2 regions of the Oxalobacter vibrioformis genome follow, and region 2 is predicted to be linked to the other one. Evidence: riboswitches for the same ligand, from Rfam matches in the RefSeq annotation. Region 2 holds a riboswitch; the other holds the start of a gene.
The links. Region 2 has a riboswitch for cobalamin ahead of NB640_RS03430 (hypothetical protein). Riboswitches for the same ligand answer to the same signal wherever they lie in the genome.
Positions count from the first base shown of each region.

Region 1 (14,691 bases), 1.2 Mb from region 2:
CTGGCATAAATGTCGCTGGTGTTTTCAATGCGGGTGCCGGGTGCCACGCGGATGTAAAAGCGCATGAGCCCGGCATCGGTTTTGGGAAAGAAATCGCGCCCGAGTGTCATGAGGGTAAAGGCGCCCCCGGCGATGACGATGAGCATGCCGATAACAGCGATGAACCATGCGCGCTGGATAACGCCAAGCAGCCTGCCGACAAGGGCCTGAATACCATCCAGCCCGTGTTCGATGTGGTGGTGGATGCGTGCCAGGCGCCCGTGTGCGGTTTTTTCACTGCTGGCCGGTTTCATGAGCAGCATGGCCAGTACCGGCACGACAGTGCGCGAAAGCAGGTACGACATGGCCAGCGAGGCAATGACGACGATGGCCATCGGGCGGAAGATAAAGCCGGCCACGCCACTCAACAGGAAGATGGGTGAAAAGACGAGGCAGGTGGAAAGTGTGGAAATGAGTTCGGGGAAGGCGACCTGGCGCGCGCTTTCCAGCGCGGCTTCGCGCGGTTCCAGTCCCAGCCCGATATTGCGGGTGATGTTTTCGATTTCGACAAGCGCATTGTCAACGAGGATACCAATGGCCAGTGCCAGCCCGCCCAGGCTGATGAGGTTCAGGGTGTGGCCGGTGATGCGGAGCATGACGAGCGCGGCCAAAAGCGACAGCGGGATCGAGGTGAGGACGATCAGGGTGGCGCGCCAGGAGCCGAGGAAAAACATGACGACAAGGGCGACGAGTGAGGCGACGATGAAAATCTCGCTTTCAATGTGGGTCATGGCGCCGCTGACGAAAACAGACTGGTCAAAGATGGGGGTGATGGTCATGCCTTCGGGGGCTGCCTGCCGGATTTCCGGCAGGCGTTCCTGCAATTGTTTGATGATGCTGATGGTGGAGGCATTGCCGATGCGGATCAGCGAGACGATGACCGCGTTTTCACCATTGACGCGTGCCACGTTGGTCTTCATGGGTACACCGTCACGCACATCGGCCACATCCCGCAAGAGGACGGTGCGCCCGTCTTTTGCGCGTACCGGCATCATCCCGAAAGCCTCGACGGAATCGGGGCTGGTATTCAAGGTGATCTGGAGGTCTTTTTCATTTTCGCGGAGTGACCCTGAGGGCAGGGTGGTGTTCTGGTTGTCGACAGCTTCGGTGACTTCAGCGGCAGTGATGCCGTGCACATGGGCGGCATCGGGCTTCAGATCGACCATGATCTGGCGGTTGACCGCGCCATAGGGAAGCGTCAGCAGCACGCCGGGGATGCTTTGCACCATGCTGCGAAGCTGCATGCGGGCGAAATCGGCAAGCCTGGAGTCGGGCAGGGTGTTTGAGGAAAGCACCAGCTGCATGATGGGGGTGCGCGACTGGTTGTACTGCAAAATATTGGGTGGCGTGATCCCGCGCGGCATGCGCTTCATGATGGTCTGGGTGATTGCCGTGATCTGCGCGAGCGACTTGGGAATATCGACATCGGGCTGGAAGGCCACCCGGATAACGGAAATGCCGCTTAGGGTCTGGGAGGTGACTTCCTGGACATTGTCGACGTTGTTGATAACGGCGATCTCGCTCCAGGAGGTGATCTTGGCGGCCATCTCGTTGGCGTTCAAGCCCTTGTAGTTCCAGACGATCTTGACAGAGGGGATGTCGACATTGGGAAGCACGTCAACGGGCAGGCGCAGGTAGCTGATGATGCCGGCAATGAGGATGATCAGCGCCATTGCCGCAACGGAGTATGGCCTTCTGAGTGCGTATCTGACTATCCACATGATTGATTTTTCCGGAAATGATTCACACCTGCGGGCTGCGTATTATCCGCCATGACAGCGGGAAAGCCAGGGTGTGCCGATCCTTCATTTTGTTTTGCAAATGCTATTTGCCTTGATTGTTACCATGGTAAGCACATATAATAACCATGGTAACCAATGGAGTCAATCAAATATGTTCTTTCTTGATAATCTGCCCACGGTAGAGATGATGGCGCGCCTGGCGTCACGGGTTCCCGAGATGGAGCCGGATACGGTGGTGACCTACCTGCTGCTGGCCAAAACAGCCAGTGAACTGTTGCGCCAGCAGGACCGGCACCTGGCGAAATTCGGGCTGTCGCAGGCCCGCTTCCAGTTGCTGATTCTGCTTGAACGCAGCGGCAATGGCGAAATGACACCGGCCGATCTGACGCGGGAGATGGGGATTGCGATGAAAAATACCCTGCGGCTGATCGGGTATATGGAAAAGGACGGGATTGTGTCACGTATGCCGCATGAGACCGACCGCCGTGCGACGATCGTGCGGATAACGGAAAAGGGCAGGGAACTGCTGTTTTCGCTTTTACCGGGCAACTACGGCTTCATGAACCGGGCGTTTGAAAAGCTGGATGCGGCGTCACGCGCGGCATTGCGGGAACTGCTGGAAAAGGTTAATCTCGATTTTTCAACAGGATAACGGATGAGGGCAGAGGGAAATACAATGCGTGTCAAAGCGGGAGAAAAGAAAGGGATTATTGCGATGGCGGCAGGAATAGCGGTGCTGTTGCTGTCATTTTTCTGTGCCATGCCGGTATCCGCTTCGTCGGCCAGTGAAAGAAATGCTGAGGAATTGTCCGAAATGCGCAAGGACCTGCCGGAAATGATCAGGAAAGCGGAGTCCGGCAATCCTGAAGATCAGTTCCTGCTGGGCTTTGTCTATGCGGCAGGCATTGAGGGCAAACCCGATTACAAAAAGGCGCTTTACTGGTATGAAAAGGCGGCATCACAGGGAGAAGAAACCGCCTGTTATATGGCCTATGTCCTGTACGTGGAAGGCATGGGGACAAAATGCGATCTGGCAGGACAGAAAAGTGGGCCAGGAAACTGATTGCATCCGACAAAAGTGAAGGTTACCTGCTGCTGGGCGCGCTGTATGACGAGGGCTCAGGCAGCCGGCGCGATTATGCCAAAGCGGCTGAATACTACCGCAAGACGGATACGGGCCGCTCGGATATCGGGGGAGACTACCGTCTCGGGATGTTTTATCTTGAGGGAAAAGGGGTCAGGGCGGATAAGGAAAAGGCGCTGGCGCATCTTGAAGAGGCTGCTGACAACAGGGACAACCATGCGGCATTCCAGCTTGGGATGATGTATTACGAAGGCAAGGGAGTCCCCCAGGATGATAAAAAGGCGCTCGGCTATTTTGACAGGGCGACTTACAAGCGTTCTCCGGGGATGTTTAATTTCGGGCCTGATCTTTTTGGTGAGGCTTACCTGCCGGGATACGAATACCCGAGAGGGGTTGGCAAACTCATGGGCAAGGACCCGAACGTGCGGGCCGAGGCTTATTACATGATGGGGCTGATGGCAGAACGCGGTAGCGGGATGAAAAAAAGACCGAGCTACGCCATGCAGTGCTATGAAAATGCGGCTGAGGAAGGCCACTTGCTGGCAAAACAGCGTCTTGCCGTGTTGAAGGCGCCAGAGGAGGAATAGCCGTTTTTCTTCCTGAGCCTGAGGGGATTGGCATGGACGAACTGGTTGTCAGGCAGAAATCATCGAAGCAGATCAAGCTGGTTGTGTATGCCATTATTCTGGTGGCGGCTTCTGTATTCTGTGTGCTCCAGCCAGGAAAAACCTCCGGAATTATCCGGATTATCGGTATAGCCGGCGGGGTATTTTTCTCACTTTGCCTGGTGTTGCTCTTGGTACAGCTGGCGCATCCCAGGGTGCTCATGGTCATCAACGCATCCGGTATCAGCGGGGATTTCAGCGGTGCGCTCAGCACAGGGCTTATTCCCTGGCAGTCTGTAGCAGGATTTGGTGTCACCGCCATGATAGGACAACGCTTCATTTCTGTTGACGTAAACGATGTGGATGCTTTTTTGGCGACATTGCCCGCCTGGAAGGAAAAGGCGGTCAGGGCAAATATGGCGCTTGGCCATCCTCTCTTTTCATTTCCCATGCAGACAGCAGACCATACCGTTGATGAGGTGCTGGAAGCGATGGGTCGTTTTTATGCGGCGGCTCGGGCCGGTTTTGGCGGGTAGCCCACTGTCATAAAAATGATCTTGAACCGGTTTTTCATGTCTTAGTTTTCATCAGTTTCCATCAGCAGGCGGAAGCTGTCCATCAACTCATTGCGGGAAAGTCCCTGTTCCTTCATGGCTTTTTCTGCCTTCACTTTCCATTCGGCTGCTGTTGCCTTGTCCACGGTTTGCCCCAGTTTGCCGTATTCGTAAATTTCATAGAGCCGATGCATGGCCTTGGCATTATCTTTGGCAGCAGCTTTCAGGTACCAGTCCATTGCGGTCTGGGGGTCTTTTTTGATGCCGATGCCGTAATCGTAATAAATCCCGAGGTTATACATGGCTACCTCGCTGCCAACTGTTGCAGCTTTTTCGCGCAGCTCGATGGCTTTTTTGTTATCCATTTTGACACCCCACCCGTTGGAGTAGAGTTCGGCCATGCGATTCAGGCAACATTCGTTATTTGGCTTGAGTCGAAGACATGTTTGCAAGAGAAGATAGGCATTGCGGTAATTCCTGTCAATGGTTTTACTATAGGTGAGTATTCCTGCCAGGTTACACTGGGAACGGGCATGATTTTTTTTTGCGGCTTTCAAGTACCACTGAGCAGCTTCATAGTCGCTTTGTTTTACTCCTGATCCTTCTTCATACAGAATGCCCATCGAATTTAGTGCCGGTGGATAACCACGTTCTGCTGTTTGGGTGAATAGCGCCAAAGCCTTGTTATAGTCTTGTTTTACCCCGATGCCGTTTGTATAAATCAGTCCGAGATGGTACTGGGCATATACATTTCCTTCTTTTGCGGATTGACTGAACCATTCAACCGATCTTTCTGAATCGGGTGAGCTGAGATAAATGTTCCATATACGGAACTGCACAGGTGTTTTGTCGCGGTTTCCAGGCTTCAGATAGATTTCGAGTGCTTCCCTGATTTTTTCTTTTTCATAGAGAATATCTGCGGTTTGCAGATCATTGGCAATAGAGAGGGTGGCGGTAAAGCCGCTTATGACGAGCAACAATGTCTTAAAGAGGTTTTTCATTTATATCCCTTTTTAATTCGGCATAAGCCAAAGCTTATCCCGAATTAAAAAAGAGGGGAACAGACATTATGGTTTTTGTCGCCGGCTATCAGGATCAATTATGTTGATAGGGTCAAGTTCTAATCCCTTCATGTATTCGTGATATTCATCAGGATCCACTTCAATAAGAATCCCCTCCTCGTTTTCTGCCCAGTGATTTGTGCCTTTTACTTCACGTAATTTGATAGAGGGATTTTCACTCTTACTTTCATGAGCTTTTGAAACATCCCTAATAGAATTATTATCCTTCTGCTCATAGTCCTCCATCATCCCCTTGAACATCCGCTCCTTCCACTCATTGCTGAAATTGTTATTCATCATGATGAGGCCTGCGCGCTGGTAGGCTGGCAGTGTGTTGGCGACTTCGCCAATGAGAAAATTCCAGCTTTCGACGGCGCCGCCAGCGCCACCGCCCTGTATGAGGGCTTGCATCAGTTCATCGGAACGGGCATTAAAGGAGGCGATGCCACTCATGATGCCCATGGCGATGTTGCCGACAGGGCCAGCCGGGTTTTTGGCCAATTCGATGGCAAGGCCAGGTAGGTGCTCTCCCGCAAATGATTCCCTGAGCCATTTACCAGCGGTTTTGATACCCAGATCAGGGCGGTTTTTCCAGTCTATGTCGCCGAGTGCCGGGATATCGGTGGTTTTGATGGCAGCGATGTCTTTTCTTTCCTGGTTCATCCATGCTTTTTCTGCCTTGTGGTCAAGGTATTTACCTTCGGGATCAATGACCTTGTCGAGGAGGTATTTGTTTTCTGCTGCTGAGAGTTTGAGACCTCTCCATGTTTTCTCGAGGCCGTTTAGGGTATCCGGGTCGGGGTTTTCAAAGTCTTCTGGATGTCCATGTGCTTCTCCGTTGTTTACGGCATCCACCGCTTTCTCATGATTGCCGGTGGTGTAGGTGTTGTCGAGGTAGTCGGTGATGCCGTCCCTGATGACGCCGGTGGTGTTGACGAGATCGGCTTCAGGCGTGGCAATGAATGGCTTTTTGTTTTTTGCGGCTTCGATGACGCTGTTTTTGAAAGCGCCTGTGAGATTCACCAGATCATCTTCTGCAGCGGAAACGGGTACCTTGTTTGTGACGGCTGTTTTGATGGTCTTCACGGCGGGCTCAACCAGATTGTCGATAGTCCTGTCACTTAAGGGTTTAACGAGCTTTCCCATGTCATTGTACGGGTAAGTGCTGGCAGGGGTGTTGGCTGCCGGATTGGCCGTAAGGGGTTGATGTTGTTTCAGGGGGGCTTCTGTTTTCCCCATCTGTTGTCGCACGTTTTTTTGCCAGCCTGGGAGATCGGGTGTTCCTGACGGGTCACGTGTTACAGAAGGTGTGGCGCGGTTGTTGAAGAAATCGTCTATGCGCTTTTTTTCCTGACGCTGATAAAAGCTGTTTTGTGCCGCGTCTTCGACCATGTTGCTAATGTCGTTTATGGTGCTATCGGTACCCGGGAGTGACGGGGCAGCGGGTATCTCGGGCAGGGGAAGGGGGGGGTACGGGTTGTCTTGCCTTTTCTTCAGTGGATAAATGCCAGGGAAGGTTTTCCCGTAATGCTCTGGCCGCCGGAGTCTCATCCTCCCAGATGTTGTAATCCGGACTGCCCAAAAGATTTTGTTTCATGGTATCTCCTCTCGATTGTATCGTATTGGGTATTGCGCTTTGCGCGATATGGTTTCGTCGTGAATGCGTTGCTATACCACTATACGTCTGCAGCCAACCCCTTAAGAACATTTGTCCAATGTTTATCATGGCGCGTCGGAAAGCCTTTGTTCATGCGGGTGTAGAAGGTAGGGGCAAACGCTGTTTTTGAAGAGGTTTTTTCCGGGTAAAAGTTTTCCGGCACGTCATCAGTAAAAGGCGTATCAGTTTATCAACTGATGGAATCGATCGATAGCCGCCGCCCGATTAAAAAAACGGCAGCCTGTGACGGGCTGCCGTTTTTTCGGGTGCTGCGATGTTATGCGCCGCCTGTCTTGCAGATCTGGCGCACTTTTTCGGCGGCCTTGACCATGTTGGCAAGTGACGCGCGGGTTTCTTCCCAGTTGCGGGTCTTGAGTCCGCAATCCGGGTTGACCCATATCCGCTCAACAGGCATGGTTTCCACGGCTTTTTTCAGCAGGCTTTCGATTTCTTCTGCTGATGGCACGCGCGGGCTGTGGATGTCGTAGACGCCAGGGCCTGCCTCATTGGGATAGGCATTGTCGGCAAAGACGTCCAGGAGTTCCATGCCGCTTCTGCTGGCTTCCAGGCTGATGACATCGGCGTCCATATCGGCGATAGGGTCGATGATCTGGTGGTAGTCGCAGTAGCACATGTGCGTGTGGATCTGGGTCTGGTCCTGCACCCCGCTGGTTGCCAGCCGGAATGCCTCGACGGCATAGCGCAGGTATTCATCCTGGTGGGCCTTGCGAAGCGGCAGGCCTTCGCGAAGCGCCGGTTCGTCCACCTGGATGACCTTGATGCCTGCTTTTTCCAGATCGACGACTTCATCACGCACAGCAAGCGCCAGCTGTTTCAAGACGGTTTCCTGGGGGATATCGTCGCGCACGAAGCTCCAGCAGGCAATGGTGACCGGGCCGGTGAGCATTCCCTTGACGGGCTTGTCGGTGAGTGACTGGGCGTAGGTGATCCATTCCACGGTCATTGGACGCGGACGGGACACATCGCCATAAAGAATGGGCGGCTTCACGCAGCGGGTGCCGTAGCTTTGTACCCAGCCGTTGGCGGTAAAGGCAAAGCCGGCCAGTTGCTCGCCGAAATATTCCACCATGTCATTGCGTTCGGCTTCTCCGTGAACCAGCACGTCCAGGCCAAGCTTTTCCTGTTCGCGGATGGTTTCTTCAATCGCTTGTTTCATGGCTGCCTGATAGTCGCTTTCGCTGATCTTGCCGTTTTTGAACTGGCTGCGGGCGCCGCGAATCGCCGGGGTTTGCGGGAAGGAACCGATGGTGGTGGTGGGCAGGATATCCAGCCCGATGGATACGCGCTGGCTCTCGATCCGATCAGAATAGGCTTTGGACCGGTGCAGCATGGCCTGATCGACAGCCGCGACGCGTTTTTCGACAGCGGGGTCGTGCAACAGCGGGCTTTTTTCACGGGAAATCTGTGCCTGGCGGTTTTTTTCCAGTTCGGTAACAGCCCATTCCGAGGGGGAGTCATCCACGGTTTCGGCAATGAGACGGATTTCCGCACATTTCTGTTTGGCGAAAGCCAGCCATTCTTTTACCTCTGCCGGGAGGTTTTTCTCGGCATCAAGGTCAACCGGGCTGTGTAAAAGTGAGCAGGAGCTGCCAATCCAGACCCGGTTCCTGCCCAGGGCGGCAACGGCTTTTTTCGCTTCGGCAATGGCGTGTTCTGCATTGACCTTCCAGACGTTGCGCCCGTTGACGAGGCCCAGCGACAGCGAAATGTCTTTGGTGGCCTTGCCGTCAGCAATGAGTTTGAGTGCGCGGTCAAGGTCCTGCGGCGCGCGTGCCAGATCCAGGTGGAGCACGTCAACCGGCAGGGTAATCGCCGTGACCAGGTTGTCATCAAATCCGGCGAAATAGCTGGCAAGAATGAGAACGGCTTTCGTTGCACTGCGCAGCCTGGAATAGACGTCGGGGAAGCTGGCCCGGATGTCCTCGGGCAGATCAAGGGCGAAGATGGGCTCATCGATCTGGATGTACGAGCAGCGGGTGCTGAGTTCGGCCAGGATGCTGATATAGGCTTCGGTCAGGGCATGGAGGAATTGCCACTTGTCGCTGCCGTCCGTGGTCTTGGACAGCCACAGGAAAGAGAGCGGGCCCGGGATGACGGCTTTGGGGGTATAACCCGCAGCAATGGCTTCATCGATCTGGGCCAGGAGTGGCGAAACATCCGGTTTGAAGACGGTGGGGGCTTCCAGTTCGGGGACGAGGTAGTGATAGTTGGTATCGAACCACTTGGTCATCTCGAGAGGGGTGACGGCGTTTGCCCCGTCTTCGCCGCGTGCCATCCTGAACATGCGGTTGACGCCGGGCGCATCGCCTGCAAAGCGCGGCGGAACAACGCCCAGCATGAGTGCCATGTCGAGGATGTGGTCATAGCTGGAAAAATCGCCAACAGGCAGGATCTGGATGCCGGCTTCTTTCTGGATGGCCCAGTTTCTCAGGCGCTGTTTTTTCCCTCCATCAACCAGTTCCGGCAGGGTAAGGGTGGATTTCCAGTAATTTTCAATGAGGGTTTTCTGTTCACGGTTTTCACCGATCCGGGGAAAACCCAGGGTGTGTGTACGCATGTTATCTCCAGTTGTTACAGTGATCAACACACGCGCAAATGGCCGCCCTGAGGTGGCAAGCAAGCCCGGTTTTCAGCGGAATAATTCCGGTAAAACCCTCCCATGGCAAAGCTGCCAGAGGAAAACTGCCTGCGCCCAAAGGCGTAAACGTGCAGCCATCCCGCCTCTCATAAGGGCGTGGATGGTGGCATGCCGATTTCCGGTTCGCGCGGTTTCAACAATTCACGTTCGGGACGTCTTCCGACTTACGGGTACTGCAACAACTGTCCGGCATCCTTCCCGACTATGGGACCTGTTGGCACAAAGAAACCAGCTGCAAAACCACTGTGTCACCAATGGCGGTGTTGCAGCGAGAAATCCAAGCTTGACGTAGGTCGACTACGCCTGCGCTCGTCTTTCCCGCTGCGCCTTGCCCTTTGCAACACATTGGTTTTTCACAAATGGCATCCTTGTGTCAACAGGCCCCTGCCAGTGAATACCGGACGGATTACCCCGCTTACGGCAGCGCGTCTGTACCGGATTTGCACCGGTTTCCGTTTCCCGATCGCTTGCCTTGCCGGAAACGATGAAGCTTCTTTCCGGCAGAGGGTTACTATATCATTGTTTGACTCTGTGAGGCACAATCCGGCGAAGGGCTGAGCCTACAGCCAGTGCCGCGGGTAATGGCGGTTTTCGGCTGATGAGAGGTTGTTGACCAAGAGGGCAATGGCCAGCATGATCAGTACCCCCACAAGGACAGGGGAAAGGGCATAGCCAAAGCCCAGTTCGCGGATGGACGGACCGCCGATAACGGCGATTAAGGCGGTGGCGCCGCCCGGGGGGTGGGTAGTGTGCGTTGCCATCATGAGGGCAATGGCAACCGAGACAGCCAGTGCTGCCGCCAGGGGCTGGTTTTCGGGGAAGAGCATAATGGCGGCAACTCCTGTGAACGCAGAAATAACGTGCCCACCGATAAGGTTGCGCGGCTGGGAGAGGGGCGCTTCGGGTGCGGCATAAAGCAAAACGGCGGTGGCGCCGAAAGAGCCGATCAGGAAAAGATTGTCGTTTTTCTGGATGCCCATGAGATGGTTGAGTTGCCAGATGGCGTAAATGCCGGCAAAGGCGCCAAGCCAGGCCCAGAAGATGTCGGAAAGCGGCTTGCGGGTGTATTTTCCCGGGGTGCCCCGCATTTTTCTGAAATAGCGTTTCATGATTTTTCCTGTGAGGACCGGTATATTGCCTTAAAATGAAAGTTACGCCCGAATCCCCGGGCCTGTTTTTTCCGGATGACGATGCGACTTTCTGCCAATACACGGTATGCGATCCGAGTGATTTTTGAGCTGGCCCTGGCCGAGGGGCCATTGCCTATTCCTGCGTTGTCCGAGAAAGCCGGTATTGCCCAGCGTACGGTGGAAAATATCCATACTGTCCTGCGCCAGCATGACATTACAGCAAGTACCATAGGGGCAAAAGGCGGTATCCACCTGGCGATGCCGCTTTCCCGGATCAGCCTGGGGCGGATGGTGACGCTTTTTGATGACGGGGTCGAATTTGCCGTATGCTTTGGCAACAAATCCAATGACTGTCCGCGCCAGCTCGTGTGTGATACCCGTTCGGTGTGGGGCAGTGTCTCAAACCGGATACAGCAGGAACTGGACGCGGTTTCGCTGGATTCGATCCTGACGCAGTACCGGCGCGAGGAAGAGAGAGAAAAGCCTATCTTCATCCACGGCATCAACCGGTAACGCAACGCGGTTTTTTCTGCTGCCAGTGCTACTCCCGTTTTTATCCATTGCGGCATGTGCTGTCCCGGTCATTTTCCATGGACAAGCTTATCAATAGGATGATGCGAGAAAAACCCTGTTCCAAAGGGGGCTTTCCGTTTTTCGCCCGCTGTCGGCAGGTAAAATACAGGCCGGAAATAAATATATTGCCATTCTGTATAAAAAATCAGGGTTTTCAGGATAGAAAATATTTCTTTGTGGAAATAATTGTGGTTAAATTATCACCATAAGTATATAAACGCTATTGTTAATCCAACGGCAACAGCATGAGCAGTGAGGAGGAGGTGCTCAAGGATCCCAAGCCTGAAACCGAGGAAGGTTTCAAATACATCAACAAGCGATATGCGGCAGCGCTGCTGGTAACCGCGTCGCTGCTTTTCGTCAGCCAGGTGATCATCCAACTCACCATCATGAATATGAAGAGCGACGCACGCGTGGTGAATCTGTCCGGCCGGCAGCGGATGCTGAGCCAGAAGATCACCAAATCAGCGTTTGGCGTGGTGAAGGCGCAAACCGGGGCGGAGCGCATGGTGTATGCTGCTGAGCTGGAAAGTGCCAAGGAAATATGGGAAAAGACCCATAAGGCGTTGCATTATGGCAGCAGGGAACTGAAGCTGCCGGGAGATAACAGTGCGGCGGTGAATGCGCTTTATGGAAAGATGGAGCCGCATTATGAGGCCATGATCCATTCCGCAGAAATGATCATTGCCCTTTCCCGGGAGCGGGCGGGGTCAGAGGCATTGCTGCCATATGTGAGAACGATTCGCGCCAATGAAATTCATTTTCTGGATTACATGAACCGGATAGTCTTCCAGTATGACGAGGAATCCAATTTCAAGCTGCTCATGCTCCAGATACTGGAGTTGTCCATTCTTTTCGTCGCGCTGGTGGTGCTGATTTTCGAGTGGCGAATCGTGTTTAAGCCCGCCCAGAAGGAAATCCGGGAAGGCTTTGAAAATATCCGGAAAAATGAGAAGTACCTGAACCAGCTCTTTGAAACCTCGCCGTCGATTACGATCCTTTTTGACGGGGAAAGCTTAAAGGCGGTGAAATACAATGCGATGGCCATCCAGCTGATCCGCGAGTGGCTGGGGATCGAGCTGTCTGAGGCGACGTCTTTTGCCGATATTATGCCTGGCGTGGATGATCCGGATCTCCCGGTGCGTCTGCTGGAACGGATACGCGGCGAGAAGGAGTTTTCCAATCTGGAAGTGGGGATTTGCCCGGATAGGGTTGTCATGCTTTCCGCCAAGACGGTTCAGTCCGGTGACAGGGAGCTATACCTGATCGGGCTGTCGGACATCACGACGGTCAAGCAGATGGCTACCTTTGATGGGATGACCAACATGCTGAACCGGCGCGCCGGCATGGAGCTTCTGAATTATCTTTTCGAGCAGGATGCCACCCGACAGGTGTCGATCGGCATCTGTTTTATTGATATCGATAATCTCAAGATGGTCAATGACGAGTATGGCCACCAGGAAGGAGACTTTTACATCCAGTCCGTGGCACAGGCCGTGCATGATGTCGTCGGAAAACGCTACAAGAGCATCCGCTATGGCGGGGATGAAATGATTGTCCTGGCCGAAGGCGAGGATATCAACGGCTTTGAAAGCCAGATTGATGCGGTGAAGGACCGCCTGGAAGCGATCCGGAAAGCGAACGCAAAATCCTACCGGATGAGTATCAGTTATGGTTTTGCCTATTATCCGCAAGGCAACAGCACGACGTTTACCGAACTGATCGAGGAAGCGGATTTCAATATGTACGAACACAAGAAGCAAAAACGTGCAGCCCGCCAGCAGGCTCTCACCGAAGCCACGCGCTGAATATCACCCTGTTTTCCGGAACACAACAAAAATACAGAAATATCCGGGAAAATAGTTTCCTTTTTTTTCAAATTATTGTTAAATGTAGCTTAATGGGTTTCCTTGAGGCATCTTTTTGATGGAAAGGTGGCTAAAAGCACGGCATTGATTGAGTAACGGCGGCGGCTTTCCCTGTACACCCCTGACCGACCTGGTTGTGGCAACCCCGCTTTTTTGGTGTTGTCTTTTTCGTTTCTGGTAACCGGGTATCCCTCTTCGTTCCGGTTTTGCTATTCCTTTTTTGCAGAACATTTATTTTTGAAAAGGCAGAAGAATGAAAATTGGTGTGCGTCTTATCAGCGGATTTATTGCAGTGCTTTTTCTGATGCTTGTCCTGGGGGGTACCGGCCTGTGGGAGATGAAAGACATCATGACATCGTCCAAGCGTATCGACCAGACCATTGCGTGGGAACGGGAGGGCCGTGAGTGGAAGGAAAATGTTGAAAAGCATGCTATCTACGCTTATGCGGCGACGAGAGCCGCCAACCAGTCCAATTATGCATACTATAAAAAGCAGATGGATGCCCCCATGAAGAAAGTGGATGTCCTGATGGAATCCATGGATGCCGTTGAAGGCGAGCCGGAAGAAGATGCGGTATATGCGGAAGCAGAGGCGCTTCATGAGGAATATATCAAGATCGTTGATGAGATGCTGGAACTGTACGAGGCAGGCAACCAGGAAGCAGCCATCGAACTGGCCGACAAGCGCTTTATTCCGGTAAGGGATGCTTATCTGGGCAGGGTGGAACGGTACAAGGAAATCGAGGTAGAGATAACCCAGCGGGCGTCTGACAATATTGTCAGGATTTACAAGGAAAGCCAGCTGACAATGAGCGCTATCATGGTAGTTGCTGCCATATTGGGATTGCTCATCGCCTGGCGTTTGACGGCAGGCATCACCCGTCCATTGCGTGAGGCGGTGTCACTGGCGGAGCGGGTGGCAGGAGGCGACCTGACCAGCCGGATCGAGGTTACCGGCAAGGACGAGACAGGGCAACTCATGCACGCCTTGAAAGGCATGAACGAAAGCCTGCTGCAGACCGTATCCCAGGTGCGGATGAGCGCAGATGCGATCGCCACCGCCTCCGCAGAAATCGCCTCCGGCAACCAGGACCTTTCCAGCCGGACAGAAGACCAGGCCCAATCCCTGCAGGAAACCGCAGCCTCCATGGAAGAACTCACCTCCACCGTTCGCCAGAACGGCGACAACGCCCGCCAGGCCAACCAACTGGCGGGCTCTGCCACAGACATCGCGGTCAAGGGCGGAGAAGCCTCTGCGCGAGTAGATGAAACCATGGGCATCATCGACTCCTCTGCCAGAAAAATCGTCGACATCATCAGCGTCATTGATGGCATCGCCTTCCAGACCAACATCCTGGCCTTAAATGCAGCAGTAGAGGCTGCCCGCGCAGGAGAGCAGGGCCGTGGATTTGCCGTTGTCGCCACCGAAGTCAGGAGCCTTGCCCAGAGAAGCGCCTCAGCGGCACGTGAAATCAAGACACTGATAGATGACTCCGTCGAAAAAGTCAGCACCGGCAGTGCCCTGGTCAAGGAATCCACAGCGACCACCCAGGAAATCGTCGACAGCATCCGTCAGGTCAACGACATCATGAACGAAATCACCGAAGCCACCCAGGAACAGGTGCGTGGCATCGAACAGGTCAACCAGGCAGTAACCCAGATGGACACGGCCTCCCAGCAGAATGCGGCACTTGTAGAACAATCAGCGGCAGCAGCCGA
Region 1 covers NZ_CP098242.1:2,099,548-2,114,238, forward strand. The annotation lists gene NB640_RS10280 (efflux RND transporter permease subunit) at 1-1,760, opposite strand, end outside; gene NB640_RS10285 (MarR family winged helix-turn-helix transcriptional regulator) at 1,933-2,433, shown strand; gene NB640_RS10290 (tetratricopeptide repeat protein) at 2,458-2,844, shown strand; gene NB640_RS10295 (tetratricopeptide repeat protein) at 2,805-3,452, shown strand; gene NB640_RS10300 (STM3941 family protein) at 3,485-4,006, shown strand; gene NB640_RS10305 (tetratricopeptide repeat protein) at 4,048-5,025, opposite strand; gene NB640_RS10310 (hypothetical protein) at 5,092-6,336, opposite strand; gene NB640_RS10315 (hypothetical protein) at 6,500-6,682, opposite strand; gene metE (5-methyltetrahydropteroyltriglutamate--homocysteine S-methyltransferase) at 7,020-9,320, opposite strand; cobalamin riboswitch at 9,534-9,896, opposite strand; gene NB640_RS10325 (HPP family protein) at 9,962-10,510, opposite strand; gene NB640_RS10330 (RrF2 family transcriptional regulator) at 10,592-11,044, shown strand; gene NB640_RS10335 (diguanylate cyclase) at 11,350-12,912, shown strand; gene NB640_RS10340 (methyl-accepting chemotaxis protein) at 13,226-14,691, shown strand, end outside.
Region 1: another riboswitch for cobalamin. It lies ahead of metE (5-methyltetrahydropteroyltriglutamate--homocysteine S-methyltransferase); the one in region 2 lies ahead of NB640_RS03430 (hypothetical protein).

Region 2 (14,691 bases):
CCTGTATCATTTCAAAAAAAGCAGAAGGCAAAATGTGCCAGTTCACACTTTCAGAACCAGCCAAACAGGCCCCCAGAAGGCATAAAATGGAAAGTCCGGCCAGCACGACCAGCATGCCGAGCGGCCGTCTTTTCCATTGTATATTGCCAGTCTGAATACCGGTCTGGTTCAGCACATTATTGCCTCAAGGATTAGCGCTACATTTTCCAGTTTACACCCGCGAAAAACCCGCGATCGGGCATGTCATAACCATACGCAGTCTGGTAGTCCCGGTCAAAAAGATTCTCAATGCGGGCAAATACCGAGACTTCCTTATTTATCTGATAACGGGCATTCAAATTAAAGATAGCATAAGACGGTAACCGTTTATCACCGATATCCGGGCGGTGCTCTTCATAATGCACATCACCGCCCAAATACCATGCTCCTAACGTTTTGGATACATCAAGTGATGCCAGTTTTTTTGCGCGGCGATTCAGCTGCTTGTCCGTATCCCGGTTTTTTGGATCCTGAATCGTCAGATTGCCCCGGATATCAATCCCTGCCAACTGGGTTGTGCCGTTTAATTCGAAGCCTTTGTTTTTCGTTCGCCCCACGTTGAAATATTGTCCACTCCACCCTCCTGTACTGACCCAATCAATCATGTCACGGGTATGTGTATCAAAAAAGGTAGCGCGCACCAGCGTCTTGCCGCTGGCATACTGTATACCCGCTTCATAAGAACGGGACCTCTCAGCTTCCAGATCCTTGCTTCCCGAATAAGGGTCATAGACCTGGTAAAGTGTCGGCGCCAAGAAAGCCGTGGATACGCTTGCTACCAGTTTCCAGGAAGATGTCAGATCATAGCCATATCCCAGGTATCCGGTCACATCCGAACCAGACTCCTCTACATGGTCATATCTGGCATTCAGCTGCAGGTGGTGGTTGCCCATGTCGCCATTTACCCCCGCATACACACTGTGATTGGTTCGTGAAAAGGTTTTGGGTGCACCTGTCTGTGCCTTTTCTCTGGCAATGTCGGTTCCGACTGTTGCCACCCAGTCAGATGAGAGGGCAATCTGGTTATTCCATTGCGCCATGGAAGCCTGGCTTTTGAATTTACCGGTGTAATCGCCACTTGCCCCATTTTTGGAATATATCCAGCGCTCGATTTCAGTCTGTGAAAGCGTAACGGTTGAATCCCAGTTGGAAGTAAAGCGGTTTTTACTGAATGCGGCAGCGGTCCATTCCTTGGAGGTGCCGTGGTCCCACTGGTCTCGTTTGGTCGAACTTCCATCGTATTGATACTTGGCATCATAAGCGTACAGTCTCGCGCCAAACTCATTTCCCGGCCCCCATTCGCGGGAAATACCGGCATTGACACTGATGTTCCGGGTACCGTCATCATCCGGGTTGGCATTAGGGTACTGGTGTGTATTCATGCTTGAATACCCTTCTGTTTTGTAGCGCGTCACCCCCAGGTTATAGCGTATTTCTTCCTGTTTTCCGAAAATGCCCGCACTCAGTCTTGTGGTGCTGTCAGTACCTGCTTCTGCTGTCAGACTGACGCTTGGCGGCCCTTCACCCCGTTTGGTAAAAATCTGAATCACGCCACCGATAGCCCCGGAGCCATAGACTGCTGAGACATTGCCTCTCACAACCTCAATCCGTTCAATCTGATCAGGCAAAAGATGCTCCAGAGCGACAGGGGAACCGGTCGAACTGGTATCCCGAATCGGCACCCCATCAATGAGGATCAACACCTGATTTGAATTGGCACCTCGCATGAAAACGGATGACGTTGTGCCATAGCCACCATTTCTGGCAATACTGACGCCTGCTTCCTGCCGCAACAGTGTCAGGACATCAGGCGCCCTTTTTTTTCTCAATCATCTCCGATGTAATGACACTCGTGGAAGGAATCGCATCTTTCTGCGATTGCTCGATACGCGATGCCGTAACAACAACTGGTATGGGGTCTTCGTTTGTATCAGATTGTGCCCATGCAGGCGCTGCCAGACAGGCTGCAAGGACGGAAACAAGAAGAACCGGCTTTGACACCGGCAGGGGATTGCTTAAGGATGAAAAAAACATGACTGTTCCATGAAAATGCCAGGCTCGCGTCCCCGCAAGCCCCATTAAATAAAAGTGTGAAACAGCATGGGTACAACAATGCATTGCCAACACCAGGCAAAAACAATTGCGAAAACCACCCGTTTTCAGCACTTATCCTGTGTCTGGCCGGTATCCGGGCTGCAAGTCTTCGTATTACACATACGAAATCCGCCTCGCCTTCCCATGCGAAACCGCATAGTGACGTAATGAGACAGATTGTCGGGAGACACTTGCTTACCGTTGCGGGGGCAGCACACGTTGGCCGGTACAAACCGGCTTCGTGTTTCCCGTTTAACCGCGAAAAGGAATATTTTCACGAGCACCAGAGCAACAAGATTGTAGCGATGAGGACGGTATAAGGCAAATGCTGCCACCTTTCCGCAACGGAAAGGAAATATGACGTCAGGGTGCGCCCGGGAGTAAAATAAGCTTTTTCTGATAGTCAGCTGTATGCGTTTTACCAATCTGAAAAGCAATTTCCGCAAACCCCAAACCAGCCATGTCCTACGCTGGATGCTGGGATTGCATAACGAAAAGCGTCCGAAGGCTTCCGCCACCGGTGTCTCTGTTCCTTTTGTTCATAATGATGGCAAACAGCTCGGAAAAGGCGACAAGGATACGCTGACCTGGATCGGGCAGGCGTCTTTTCTTGTCCAGCTTGCCGGAATAAATGTGCTGATTGATCCTGTCATGTCGATGAATATCGGCTGGATCAGGAGAAACAGCCCGCCAGGTATCGCCTGGCCAGCCATGCCCAAAATTGATCTGGTACTGATCACACATAATCATCGCGACCATATGGATGTGCCCACACTGAAAAAGCTGGGGCCAGACCCTGTCTATCTGGTACCGCAAGGGCTCGGGCAGTGGTTTTTGAAAAACGGTTTTACACGCGTGATTGAAATGGGATGGTGGCAACAGGAGGAAGTAGCCGGACTACACATCACTTTCGTCCCCGCGGAACACTGGAGTCGCCGCGGTATTAATGATGTCAACACCAGCTGGTGGGGTGGTTTTGTCATTGAAAAGGATGGGATGCGTCTTTACCATTCCGGCGACACTGGCTGGTTTGACGGATTTACCGACATCGGCCGGCGTTTTGGTGAAATTCATGCCGCCATGCTGCCAATTGGCGCTTATGCACCCCGCTGGTTCATGAAACCACAGCATATCAACCCGGATGAAGCGGTTGATGCCATGACAGCACTTGGCGCAAAACGGCTGATCCCCATGCACTGGGGCACCTTCAAGCTGTCGGATGAACCGCTGGATGAACCTCCTCGTCTGCTTCACGACGCATGGGAACGCGTCAGCCTTCCTGATCGCTCACTGGAAGTTGCCGCACTGGGGCAAATCCTGATGCTGGATCAGTTCATCTGAAGAACGGCTGAGAAATCAGGGCGCTAACAGCATCTGGTTCAGGTGCTTCCAGCCGCTTTCATCTGACATGAAGTCATGACCGTCTTCGTTGACGATTTCAATGGTGCAGGACAATTCCTCTGACGAAAGCGGCTCAAACTGCGCCTGTTTTTTTGCCAGTACATCAGGGCCGGCTTCAGAAGGATCATTTCGCTGCATCTGTCTTGTCGTTACCCGCCTCAAGAGTGTTTCAGGGCTGGCAGTAATCATGGCTATCACAAAGGGTACCGATCTGTCGGCAGCCAGGTGCCTGAAGCGCTCCCGTTCTGCTTTCTTGAGGAAGGCCGCATCCACAATCACCCTAAATCCCGCATCCAGCAGTGTATCCGCCAGCTTTTCCAGCAGTCCGTAGGTTATTTCTGATGCGGTTTCACTGTAGATATTTATTTTCCCCCCGGCGCTGCTTTGCAGCGATCTGAAACCATAATGCCGTTTGCGTTCGATATCCGACCGTATCCGGATGGCCTGAATTGTGCCGAGGGCGGCCCGTGAAAATACGCTCTTGCCGGCACCGGGCAAACCGCAGGTAATCAGCAGACCGGCATTTCTGTCTTCAAGCATCTCCCGTGCCAATGCCATGTAACGACGGCTTTCTTTCAGGCTGGCCGCTTGTTGTGCGTCATCCGTTAGCTGGCGGTAGCGTATGGCAGCAACTTTTGCACGCACCAGTGCATGTGAAGCGCCAAAAACATCTACAAGGGCGGCTCCCTCATAGTCCCCGGTCTCTTCCAGGTAGCGGTTTAAAAGCTGCCACGCATAATCAGCCCGGCCAAAATAATGCAGGTCAGTAAAAGCAAAAGCCAGATCGCATATCACATCCACACAACGGAAATCCGGCGAAAATTCGATACTGTCGAAAAGAATAGCCTCATCATCAATGAAGACGATATTTCCCATATGCAGGTCACCGTGGCATTCGCGAACAAATCCATCCCGGTGACGTTTTTCAATGGTTTCTTTTCTTTCCTCCAACACCGCGAAATGAAGTGCCTCAAGCGCATCCAGTTTTTCCCGTTCCGGCATCAGGTCCGAACCGGAAAAAATCGTGCCCAGTTCGCTGTAATTATTTTCGAGTCCATGAAGGAGAAAATCATAAGTACCATAAGCCATCCCGGCAACCCCTCCGGTAATGGAAGGCAGGCTCTCATGGAAATACGCAATTTTCTCTGCCAGGCTATCAATATGAAGCGCCTGTAATCTCCCGTCTTCGAGCATGTGCGCCATTTCATTTTCTCGGGAAAAGCGCTTCATTTCCACAGCATATTCAAAAACAGGCTCGGCATTGATATGGGGGGCAGAAAGACTTCCGCCAAGAGACACAACCCGCTGGTAAATATCGGGCGCCGTTCGCTTGTTCAACCGGATTTCCTCTTCGCAATAGAAACGCCTGGAAGCCAGGTCGGAAAAATCCAGGAAATCAAGTTTGAGGGCCTTTTTTACTTTGTAGGCATTTTCTTTGGTCAGCAAAACCCATGACACATGGGTTTCAATCAACTCAGGATAAGGCAATGGCTGGATGCCACGAAACGTCTCCTTCCAGGCATGAATCAGTTCTTCCTGGTATTTGAGGTTTTCCGTCATGCTAAAAGGCATCATATCGTTCATCCCGGGGACTGGTCTGCTGGCGGCCTGTTTGCCGTTTGATCATCGTTTTTATCTTATCAAAACACATCACCTCAATAAAGAATACGCCGCTGAAAAACAGATCAGGCCAATTGAGCGAACCATACGAAAAAAGGGATACTGTCTTTACACAGCATCCCTTTTCTTTTGTCACGCCTGCCCACGTTCACGACACGAAAAAGACGAAGCAGCACTTTCAGAAATAACGGAGTTATGCGCTTTCCCGCGATTTGCCTGAGCGGCTGTTTTCACCGCCCTTGCGCCCAATCGCCGCCATATGGGCACGATTTCTGCTCACAGCAGCACCGCCTTTACGGCCGGCAATACGCGCTGCTTCAGATGTGAATACATGAGCCTTTCCCTGGGCATGTGCTGCACGGCCACCCATGCTGGAAATTTCCCTTTGTCTTTCCTTGGACATAGCGGCAAAACCGCGTTTTGCCGGTGTTTTGTGAGCACTTGCCTGACTCCTTGATTCTGAACGCATAGTAATCCCCTTTACACGTAATATATCTCCCCGGATATTGATTTTTCCGGATGAGATGCTATCAGAAAAAAAACTTTATATAAAACCACGACAGATTGGAGAGAAAGGCATATTAAAAGTTCCCGAAAATAAAAATACCCACAATAAAAAACAACGATTCAGCAATACCTCTTTATTCTTTATAAATTTACCCGAATTAATATTTTATTTAACGCACATTGTTTTAAATCAACTCTAAAAATTAATGATTTTAATCAAATAAATCATCATGTTAAAAAACATCATTCAAAATTTCTCATTATTTGTTTTCATGATTTTTGATAAATTTGATTTATTTCAAAATCATCACCCGCTCAAAACAGCATATTGGTAAATGTAAGAATTTTCCTATAGACATTCCCATGATTTCCTACAAACACATTAAGCAATCGCTGATATTAAGCAGTTTTTAATATTGACATAATTCAAACCATCCTGAATGGAGAAGTATTTAAACAAGATGGTTTTTGAAATTCATTTATTCAATAAAACGGGAGGGTGTGAAATTATGTTTCCAACAAAATCAAATGAAACAATTTCTGATGCATTGAAGTCCGTATCTCTGGAAGCCGGCAGGCAGAAAAACGGAAAACTGTGGTCCAACCTGAAGGAAGTCTGTGACCTGCTGCGTATCCCGGTCTCCCCCAATTCATCCATTGCAAGCGAAGAAACACTTTTCCAGCATGTCCAGTTCAAGACAGGACAACGGATCCATATGATTGGACAGCCCTTTGAAATGCTCTATGTCGTCAATTCAGGCTTTCTGAAAACGGTACTGATTGATGAGCTGGGCAATGAACAAATCCTCAGCTTTCCGATGAAATCCGACCTGTTGGGCGTGGATGGCATTAATTCCAGGTTTTATACGTCAGAAGCAGTGGCCCTTTCAGCCTGTGATCTCATCCTGATCCCCTTTAAAAAGCTGACCACCCTGGGAAGAACCTATCCCGAACTGGAAAATGCGATGTACAGTGTCATGAGCAGGGAGCTGGTTCGTGAACAGGCCATGATTTCCATGCTGGGGTCACTCAGTGCGGAAGGACGTGTTGCCCGTTTCCTGGTATCTCTTTCTGATCGCTTTGCCCAGATGGGATATTCCCACCGTATTTTCAATCTGCGCATGACCCGGCACGAGATTGGCAGCTATATTGGACTGACGCTGGAAACCGTCAGCCGGACACTTTCCGCGCTGCATGAAATCGGCTGGATCAGTGTTGATCAGAAAACCATCGAGATCAAGGATATTCAGGCCTTGCGTAATTTGAGAAGGCTACCCAATGCCAAGACACGCGCAAAAGACAAGGCAAAAGCGGCAAAAACAGACAAAGCCATCATGCCAGCTGTTAATCTGAACCAGCGTACCGGCACAGAATACTACGAAAGCGTGCTGCGCCCGACAGCATAAGCCGCTGGAATCATTCATCAAAAAAGGGAGACTGATGTCTCCCATTTTTCGATGCAACACCACCATTTGGGGCACAACGGCTTTGCAGCAGGCAATTTAAGGCGTCCTGTCCTGCCCCTGATAGTCCGACTGGCTTTACTCCATCTTTTTCAGGCGCTCTTTTGCTTCGGCGGCTGATTCGGAGTCAGGATATTTTTCAACAATCGTATTCAATGTTTTTTTGGCTGCCCAGAGATCTTTCAACCCCAGATGACTGCTTGCCATACTCAGCATGGCTTCCGGGGTTTTCTCGCTCTCCGGGTAACGTTTGACGAGTACCGCATGTGCTGACAATGCACTCTTGTAATCCTGTAAGAGATAGCAGGAATTGCCAAGCCCGTATTGTGCCAGTACTGCCAGCCCTGATTTCGGGTACTTGCGCAAAAAGGCGTTATATCCCGAAGCCGCTTCCTTGTAATTCCCTGCCTGAAAGGCCACTTCAGCCTTGTCAAAGAGCTGTTTTTCCTCCGGCTGTATGACAGAACGCTTTCCATCCACCGTCACGTGCTGCGGCTCAAATTTACCCAGCCGGTTATCCAGATCAACATAAAAGTCTTTCTGTTTCTGCAGCAGATTTTGAAGCTCATTGGTCAGTACCTCAACCTTGCCACGCAATCTGGCCACCTCCTCTTTCAATGCCTCGTTTTGCGTGGAAAGTTCGAGTAAGGCAGACTTGTCTGCCTTGTCATTGACTTTCGCACGCAGATCAAGGATGGAGCGCCGTGCATCGGTATCTTCAAACAGGGCCGCCTTCGCCTGCCATGGCAGCAGACAGGCAATAATCAGCGATAAAAGAAAATAAGGTGTCTTTTTCATGGCTTACTGGTAAACAATATCGGCACGACGGTTTTCAGCCCAGGATGCTTCATCGCTACCCTGTGCCCTTGGCTTTTCCTTGCCGAACGATACAGCTTCCATCTGGCTGTCACTCACGCCCAGAAGTGACATGGATTTGCGCACGGCTTCTGCACGCTTTTGCCCTAATGCCAGATTGTATTCACGGCCACCGCGTTCATCGGTATTGCCCTGGATGAGAATACGGCGGTTCTTGTTTTTGTTCAGGTAACGCGCATGAGCCTGTACCAAAGACTGATACTCATCCTGAACGACGTAGCTGTTAAATTCAAAATAAATGCTGCGCTTGGCCAGTTCTCCTTTCGGGTCATTCAACGGATCCGTCGAACCGGTACTCACCGTGGAAACCGTTCTGGAGTCAGTCTCAGGCCGCACATCCTCATCCAGTTTGACGGATGACTCACAGGCAGCCAGAAAAACAGCTGCCGAGAGGATAATGAGTAATTTTTTCAGCTTGTCCATGTTTTTTCCTTTTTAACAATTATTTCATAAACGGTCCCCATGAAGGCTCACGGATATCGCCTGCCTGCACTGAGATATTCTGTTTGATAAGCCCATCCACCGAGACAACAGAAAGCGTGCCTCTACGACCTTTTTCCGTTGCATACATAATGTACTTGCCGTTCGGAGAGAAGCTCGGGGATTCATCTTTTGATGTATCGGACAGACGTTGTTCCTGACTGTTCGTGAGATCAAGCAAATAAAGCTGGAATTGTCCACCACGTCTTGATATATATGCCAGATGCCTGCCATCAGGTGATACGCGTGGACTGATGCTGTAACCACCGGAGAAAGTCACGCGCTGGGCATTATCTCCGCTGATTGAACTGCGGTATATCTGGGGAGAGCCGCTTCTGTCACTGGTAAAGTATACCGACTGTCCATCCGGTGAAAATTGGGGTTCTGTATTGATACTGTTGGTTTTGGTCAATCGGCGCAATCCCGTTCCATCGGCATTGACAATGTATACCTGGGTGAGCCCGTCACGGGAAAGCGCAACGGCCAGCTTCGAGCCATCCGGGGACCAGGAGGGCGCGGAATTACTGCCCTTGTGGTTGGCCACCACCGTGCGTTGCCGGGTAACCAGGTTCTGCACATAGACCACCGGTTTTTTCGCTTCAAATGAAACATAGGCGACTTTCGTTCCATCAGGTGACCAGGAAGGTGAAATGATCGGTTCATTGGAGCGCAGCGCTATCTGCCGGTTTTCACCGTCCGCATCGGCAATTTCAAGCCGGTATTCCCGTCCTGCCTTGGTGATGTAGGCAATACGGGTAGAGAAAATACCCTTGAGACCCGTCAGCTTTTCATAAATGTCGTCAGCAATCTTGTGTGCCGATAACCGCAGCGCCTTGTCAGATGAGCCGAGCGACAAGGTTGAAATGGATTGTTTTTTAGCAATGTCATGCAGGCTGTACCGGATTTCATAGCGCCCGGTTGCCGTACTTTTCACACTGCCTGTTGCCAGGGCTTCAGCCCCTTTTGAACGCCAGTCAGCATAATTAATCGTTGCATCTTCAGCCAGTGTGTCTGTCGTATCAATTATTTTGAACATCCCGCTACGCGCCAGATCGGCCTTGATGATGGCTGAAAGCTTTTGTTTGGTGGATGTCTCTCCGGAAAACGCCGCAATGGCGACAGGAATCTGGCGGGCACCCACGCCTGAAATCTCAATTCGGATGCTGTCCTGTGCCGATGCCTGGGAAAACATCAGCAACAACAAGCTCAACAGAAAAACGGGATGCAAAAAATGGTTTCTTTTTCTCAGCATTACCTAGCCTTTTGGTTTGTGCGAGATTTCAAATCTCGATGGCACCCTGCCTGCATTATTCTGCGGGTAGGGTGCGGATTTTTCAATCGCCCGAAGTACGGCCTCGTCAAAACCGGGCACACCAGATGATTTCCGTATCCTGATACTCTTTATTGAGCCATCAGGCAGCAATTCCACATCATACTCAACCGGGGGATTGCCGCTCAAGGTGTCAGGAACATTAAAGATCGTGTTCAACTTAATTTTAGCACTGACTTTCTGGGTATAACCGCTGTCAGCACGAATACTGCCAGTGGAATAAGCCGACGTACCGCTTCCCCCTGTCCCGCTTTTCGCCGCAAGACGCTTGGCTTCCTCCGCCATGATAGCGTCCGCTTTTTTCTGGTCAGCCTGCCTGAGCTGTTTTTTCTTCGATTCCTCAGCTTCTTTTTTCTTCGTTTCCTCTTTTTTCTTTGTCTCTTCTTCCTTGCGCTTTTCTTCTTCTTTCTTTTTTTCTTCCTTGCGTTTCTTTTCTTCTTTCAGGGCAATATCCGGCTTGGCATCGGTTTTCGCTTCTAGCGGTGGCGGCGCCTTGACCTGCGGCTCAGGCATTTCAGCCGCCTCTTTAACGACCGGCTCGGGTATTTGCGCTCTTGGCGCGGCTTCGCTTACCTTGATATCCCATACCTCAGCCTCGACGGACCCGCCTTCTTCGCTTTGCCAGCTTACCCCAATCCATAAAAAGGCAAAAAGCGCCATATGGACGAACAGCGCCAGAATCAAGGACTGTTTTGTCTTTGATTCTTTCGGGATGGCGTGTAATCCTGAAGCCTCCATAAATCCTGCACCGCACCCTAACGGGTTGCCAGCCCCACCCTGCTTATGCCCATTTTCTTGGCATCCGAGATAGTTTTGACCACTTCTTCGTAACGAATATCCTTGTCGCCGGAGATCAGGACAGGATAGTCGGGATTGGCCGCATGCAGGGTGCGCAGCTTCTGCATCAGGACATCATGGTCTGATACGGATTCAATTTTTCCGCCGTCTTTGCCATCCTGTCTTACGCCGATTTCCGCCTGTGCATCAGGGCGCAACGAAATATGGATATAGCTGGTTGGCGGTAATGCGGTCTTTTCAGCTGATGGCAGGTTGATCGCACCAGGAATGGTCATGGGCGACACCACCATGAAAATAACCAGGAGCACCAGCATGACATCAATGTATGGCACCACATTGATTTCGGATTTAAGCTTGCTTTTACGGCCACCCCGCAGGGAGCCCTGTCCGGAAATCTGATATGACATAGCGTTTTCCTATTTCGACTGTCGTTGAAGAATATTGGAGAATTCTTCAATAAAACTCTCAAAGCGGATGGCAAGGCGATCCACTTCGTGCGAATAACGGTTGTAAGCGAGAACGGCCGGAATGGCGGCAAAAAGGCCAATTGCTGTGGCAATGAGCGCTTCTGCAATACCGGGCGCAACAGCGGCAAGGGTTGCCTGCTGGACATTGGCCAGTCCGCGAAACGCATTCATGATGCCCCAGACCGTGCCAAATAGCCCCACATAAGGGGAAACCGATCCCACGGATGCCAGGAAAGACAGATGGGAATCCAGGTTATCCATTTCACGCTGGTAAGCTGCCCGCATGGCACGGCGCGCACCATCCAGCAGTGCAACCATGTCGGTTCCTGACATGGTTGTTGCCGATTTACCCTTCATGTACTCACTCATACCGGCATGAAATATCCGTTCCAGCGCACCGGTGCGATTATTACTGCTGGCACGGTCATAAAGGCTTTTGAGATTGCCGCCGGACCAGAACGCACTTTCAAAAGCCGCTGTCTGGACATGCGCATCCCTGATGGCAAACATTTTCCGGAAAATGTACATCCAGCTCATGACGGAAACGATCAGTAACAACGCCATCACCAGCTGAACCAGCAGGGATGCGTTAAGGATCAGGGAAACAAAGGAAAGATCTTGGGAGACACTCATGAGGATAATATGAAAACAGTTAGAAATTTATTAAAAAAACCATCTTGTTAATTTTGCATTTTTTCCAGAATACCGGATGGTATCGCAACCGGCCGCATCTGTGGTAACGAAACTGAAACAATCTGTATCAGGCCGCTGGCCAAAAGGGTGTCACCGCACCAGGCTTTCTGTGAAAAATGAACGGATGCTTTTCCCATCCGTTCAACCTCAACGGTGATTCGCAGCGCATCATCCAGCCGGGCGGATTTGATATAGTCAACCGACAGGCGGCCGACAACAAAAATCTGCGAATACTCATCCATCAGCATCTGTTGCGATACCCCAAGGCTTCGCAGCCATTCTGTTCGGGCACGTTCGAAAAACTTCAGGTAATTGGCATAAAAGACGACCCCGCCCATATCCGTATCTTCGATATAAACCCGAAGCGGCCATTCAAAAACAGAAGCGGTTTTTTTTTGGAAATATGACATAAAGCAGGCTATCCAGTCAGGCGCTGTCCCTCATCGGAACGGTTCATCTCTTTTTCCAGCGCAGGCGGAAATCATCAATGACCGGTATGATGGCAAGCAGAAAAAGTGCTGCCGAAATAAAAATGGTGGTGATGTATCCGATAAACTGAAAACCGAGCGCACCGGTAACGCCCCCCAGGAAAAACATGACAAGCAGATTGATGAGCAAAATCAGTTTGCCCCGGTTGGCACGGACATAGGTTTCATCTTCTTTTCCAACACCCCGGTTCCAGAAAAGCATCTTGCCGAATTCCATGCCGATATCCGTCACAATACCGGTGACATGGGTTGTCCGGATAACCGCATTGGAAATACGCGTGATAATCGCGTTTTGCAATCCCATCAGAAAGCAAAGCAGCATGACGGTAAAGGAAACAAAGAGTCCCATGTGCTCATGGAGTTTCTGGCCGACAAAGCTGAAAACCAGAAGCAGGATCGCCTCCAGTATGAGGGGGATGGCATATTCGCTCTGCAGCCGCTTGCCCCGCGCCCAGTTCACCAGCAACTCGGTACAGGTTGCGCCAAAAATAAAACAGAGTAATGAACCGAGTGCCGCAAGCGCCAATCGCAAATCGCCTAAAACCAGCCCATCAGCCATGAATGAAACAACACCCGTCATATGGGATGTGTACTGATTGACAACAACAAATCCACCTGCATTGATGGCGCCGGCAATAAAAGCCAGTGATAACCCCAAATGGATATCAGCTCTGAGACTGCGCTCCAGTCCCGTGAGTCTGCGCAGGTAGAGAATTGGCATAATTTATTCTAACGAGGAAACCCGGATTCTTTCACTCCATTGAACGCCACCCGACTCAAACAGATACCGCAACCATCAGGTCTTGGGCAGCGTCACGCCCACCTGGCCCTGATATTTGCCGCCACGATCCTTGTAGGAAACCTCACAGACTTCATCACTTTCCAGAAACAGGACCTGTGCACACCCTTCCCAGGCATAAATCTTGGCTGGCAGCGGTGTTGTGTTTGAAAACTCAAGCGTGACATACCCTTCCCATTCCGGCTCAAAAGGGGTGACATTCACAATAATGCCGCACCGCGCATAAGTGGATTTGCCAAGGCAGATGGTCAGCACATTTCGCGGAATACGGAAATATTCGACCGTTCGTGCCAGCGCAAAGGAATTGGGCGGAATAATGCAGACATCGTTTTTAATATCGACAAACGAGTTCTCATCAAAATTTTTCGGATCGACAATAGTGCTGTTGATATTGGTAAAAACCTTGAACTCATCAGCACACCGGATATCATAACCATAGGAAGACAGACCGTAAGAGACGATTCTCTGATCATTCAATGTCCTGATCTGCCCTTTTTCAAACGGCTCAATCATGCCGTGTTCTTCGGCCATCTGCCGAATCCATCTATCAGATTTGATACTCATATCGATTGCAAGTAAAGGTGGTTTTTATCATGCCAGCCAGCCCGGATAAGAAGATAAACTGTCATAGCTGCCGCCATTTTACCTTGCTTTGGTCTGTGCAGGAATGAAAAATTATTAACATGTCGCTGAAAAAACGGTTTGTCTGCCCGGCATGAAGAGAATTGGGAGCAAGACTGATACAATGAAAGCATGGACTTTTATTTATGCAGGGAAGCGCCTGTTTCTTTCCCTGTTTTTACCTTGAAACCAGGAACATGAATGCCATGGATCTTTCAAATCATTTTCTGATTGCAATGCCGTCAATGCATGATCCTGTCTTTGGCGGCACGGTGGTTTATTTATGCGAGCACAACGAGCGCGGTGCGCTGGGTATTGTGATCAACAAGCCCACAGAAATCACGATTGACAGCCTGCTTGAGCGCCTGGATCTGAAACTGGAAATACATGCCCTGATGGGCAGACCTGTCATGTTCGGCGGCCCGGTACAGGATGATCGGGGCTTTGTTCTGCACTCTCCTAAAGGCAAATTTTCATCCATGCTGCAAATTACCAATGAGATTGCCTTTACCACATCGCGTGATGTGCTGGAAGCGCTGGCTTCCGGCTCAGGCCCTGAGCGGGTTTTAGTCAGTATCGGCTATGCCGGGTGGAGTCCGGGGCAACTGGAAGAGGAAATCGGCCGCAATGGCTGGCTGACCGTAGCGGCAGACCCTGATGTCATTTTTGACATGCCCATTGGCGAGCGTTATGTTGCCGCCATGAAACTGTTGGGAATTGATCCGCTTATGCTGGTACCGCAAGGCGGCCATGCGTAACTTTTACCTGGATTTTTAACGCATCGCGATCCTGAAATGGAAGACGTCATACTCGCATTTGACTTTGGTCTCAAACGCATCGGTGTGGCTGTAGGCAATACGCTGTTAAAAAAGGCCCGGCCGCTGACAATTATTCATGAAGAATCCAATACCGGCCGCTTTAATGCGATAGAATCCCTCATCATGGAATGGCAACCGGCCAGCCTTGTTATCGGGCTGCCTTTTCATGCGGATGGGAAAGAACATGACATGACAAA
Region 2 covers NZ_CP098242.1:686,925-701,615, forward strand. The annotation lists gene NB640_RS03420 (FecCD family ABC transporter permease) at 1-115, opposite strand, end outside; gene NB640_RS03425 (TonB-dependent receptor domain-containing protein) at 198-1,868, opposite strand; gene NB640_RS03430 (hypothetical protein) at 1,846-2,073, opposite strand; cobalamin riboswitch at 2,202-2,436, opposite strand; gene NB640_RS03435 (MBL fold metallo-hydrolase) at 2,545-3,474, shown strand; gene NB640_RS03440 (bifunctional aminoglycoside phosphotransferase/ATP-binding protein) at 3,490-5,109, opposite strand; gene NB640_RS03445 (KGG domain-containing protein) at 5,348-5,623, opposite strand; gene NB640_RS03450 (Crp/Fnr family transcriptional regulator) at 6,171-7,067, shown strand; gene ybgF (tol-pal system protein YbgF) at 7,203-7,922, opposite strand; gene pal (peptidoglycan-associated lipoprotein Pal) at 7,926-8,423, opposite strand; gene tolB (Tol-Pal system beta propeller repeat protein TolB) at 8,443-9,732, opposite strand; gene NB640_RS03470 (energy transducer TonB) at 9,736-10,548, opposite strand; gene NB640_RS03475 (ExbD/TolR family protein) at 10,566-11,015, opposite strand; gene tolQ (protein TolQ) at 11,025-11,708, opposite strand; gene ybgC (tol-pal system-associated acyl-CoA thioesterase) at 11,756-12,178, opposite strand; gene NB640_RS03490 (YoaK family protein) at 12,222-12,977, opposite strand; gene dcd (dCTP deaminase) at 13,053-13,619, opposite strand; gene NB640_RS03500 (YqgE/AlgH family protein) at 13,874-14,434, shown strand; gene ruvX (Holliday junction resolvase RuvX) at 14,471-14,691, shown strand, end outside.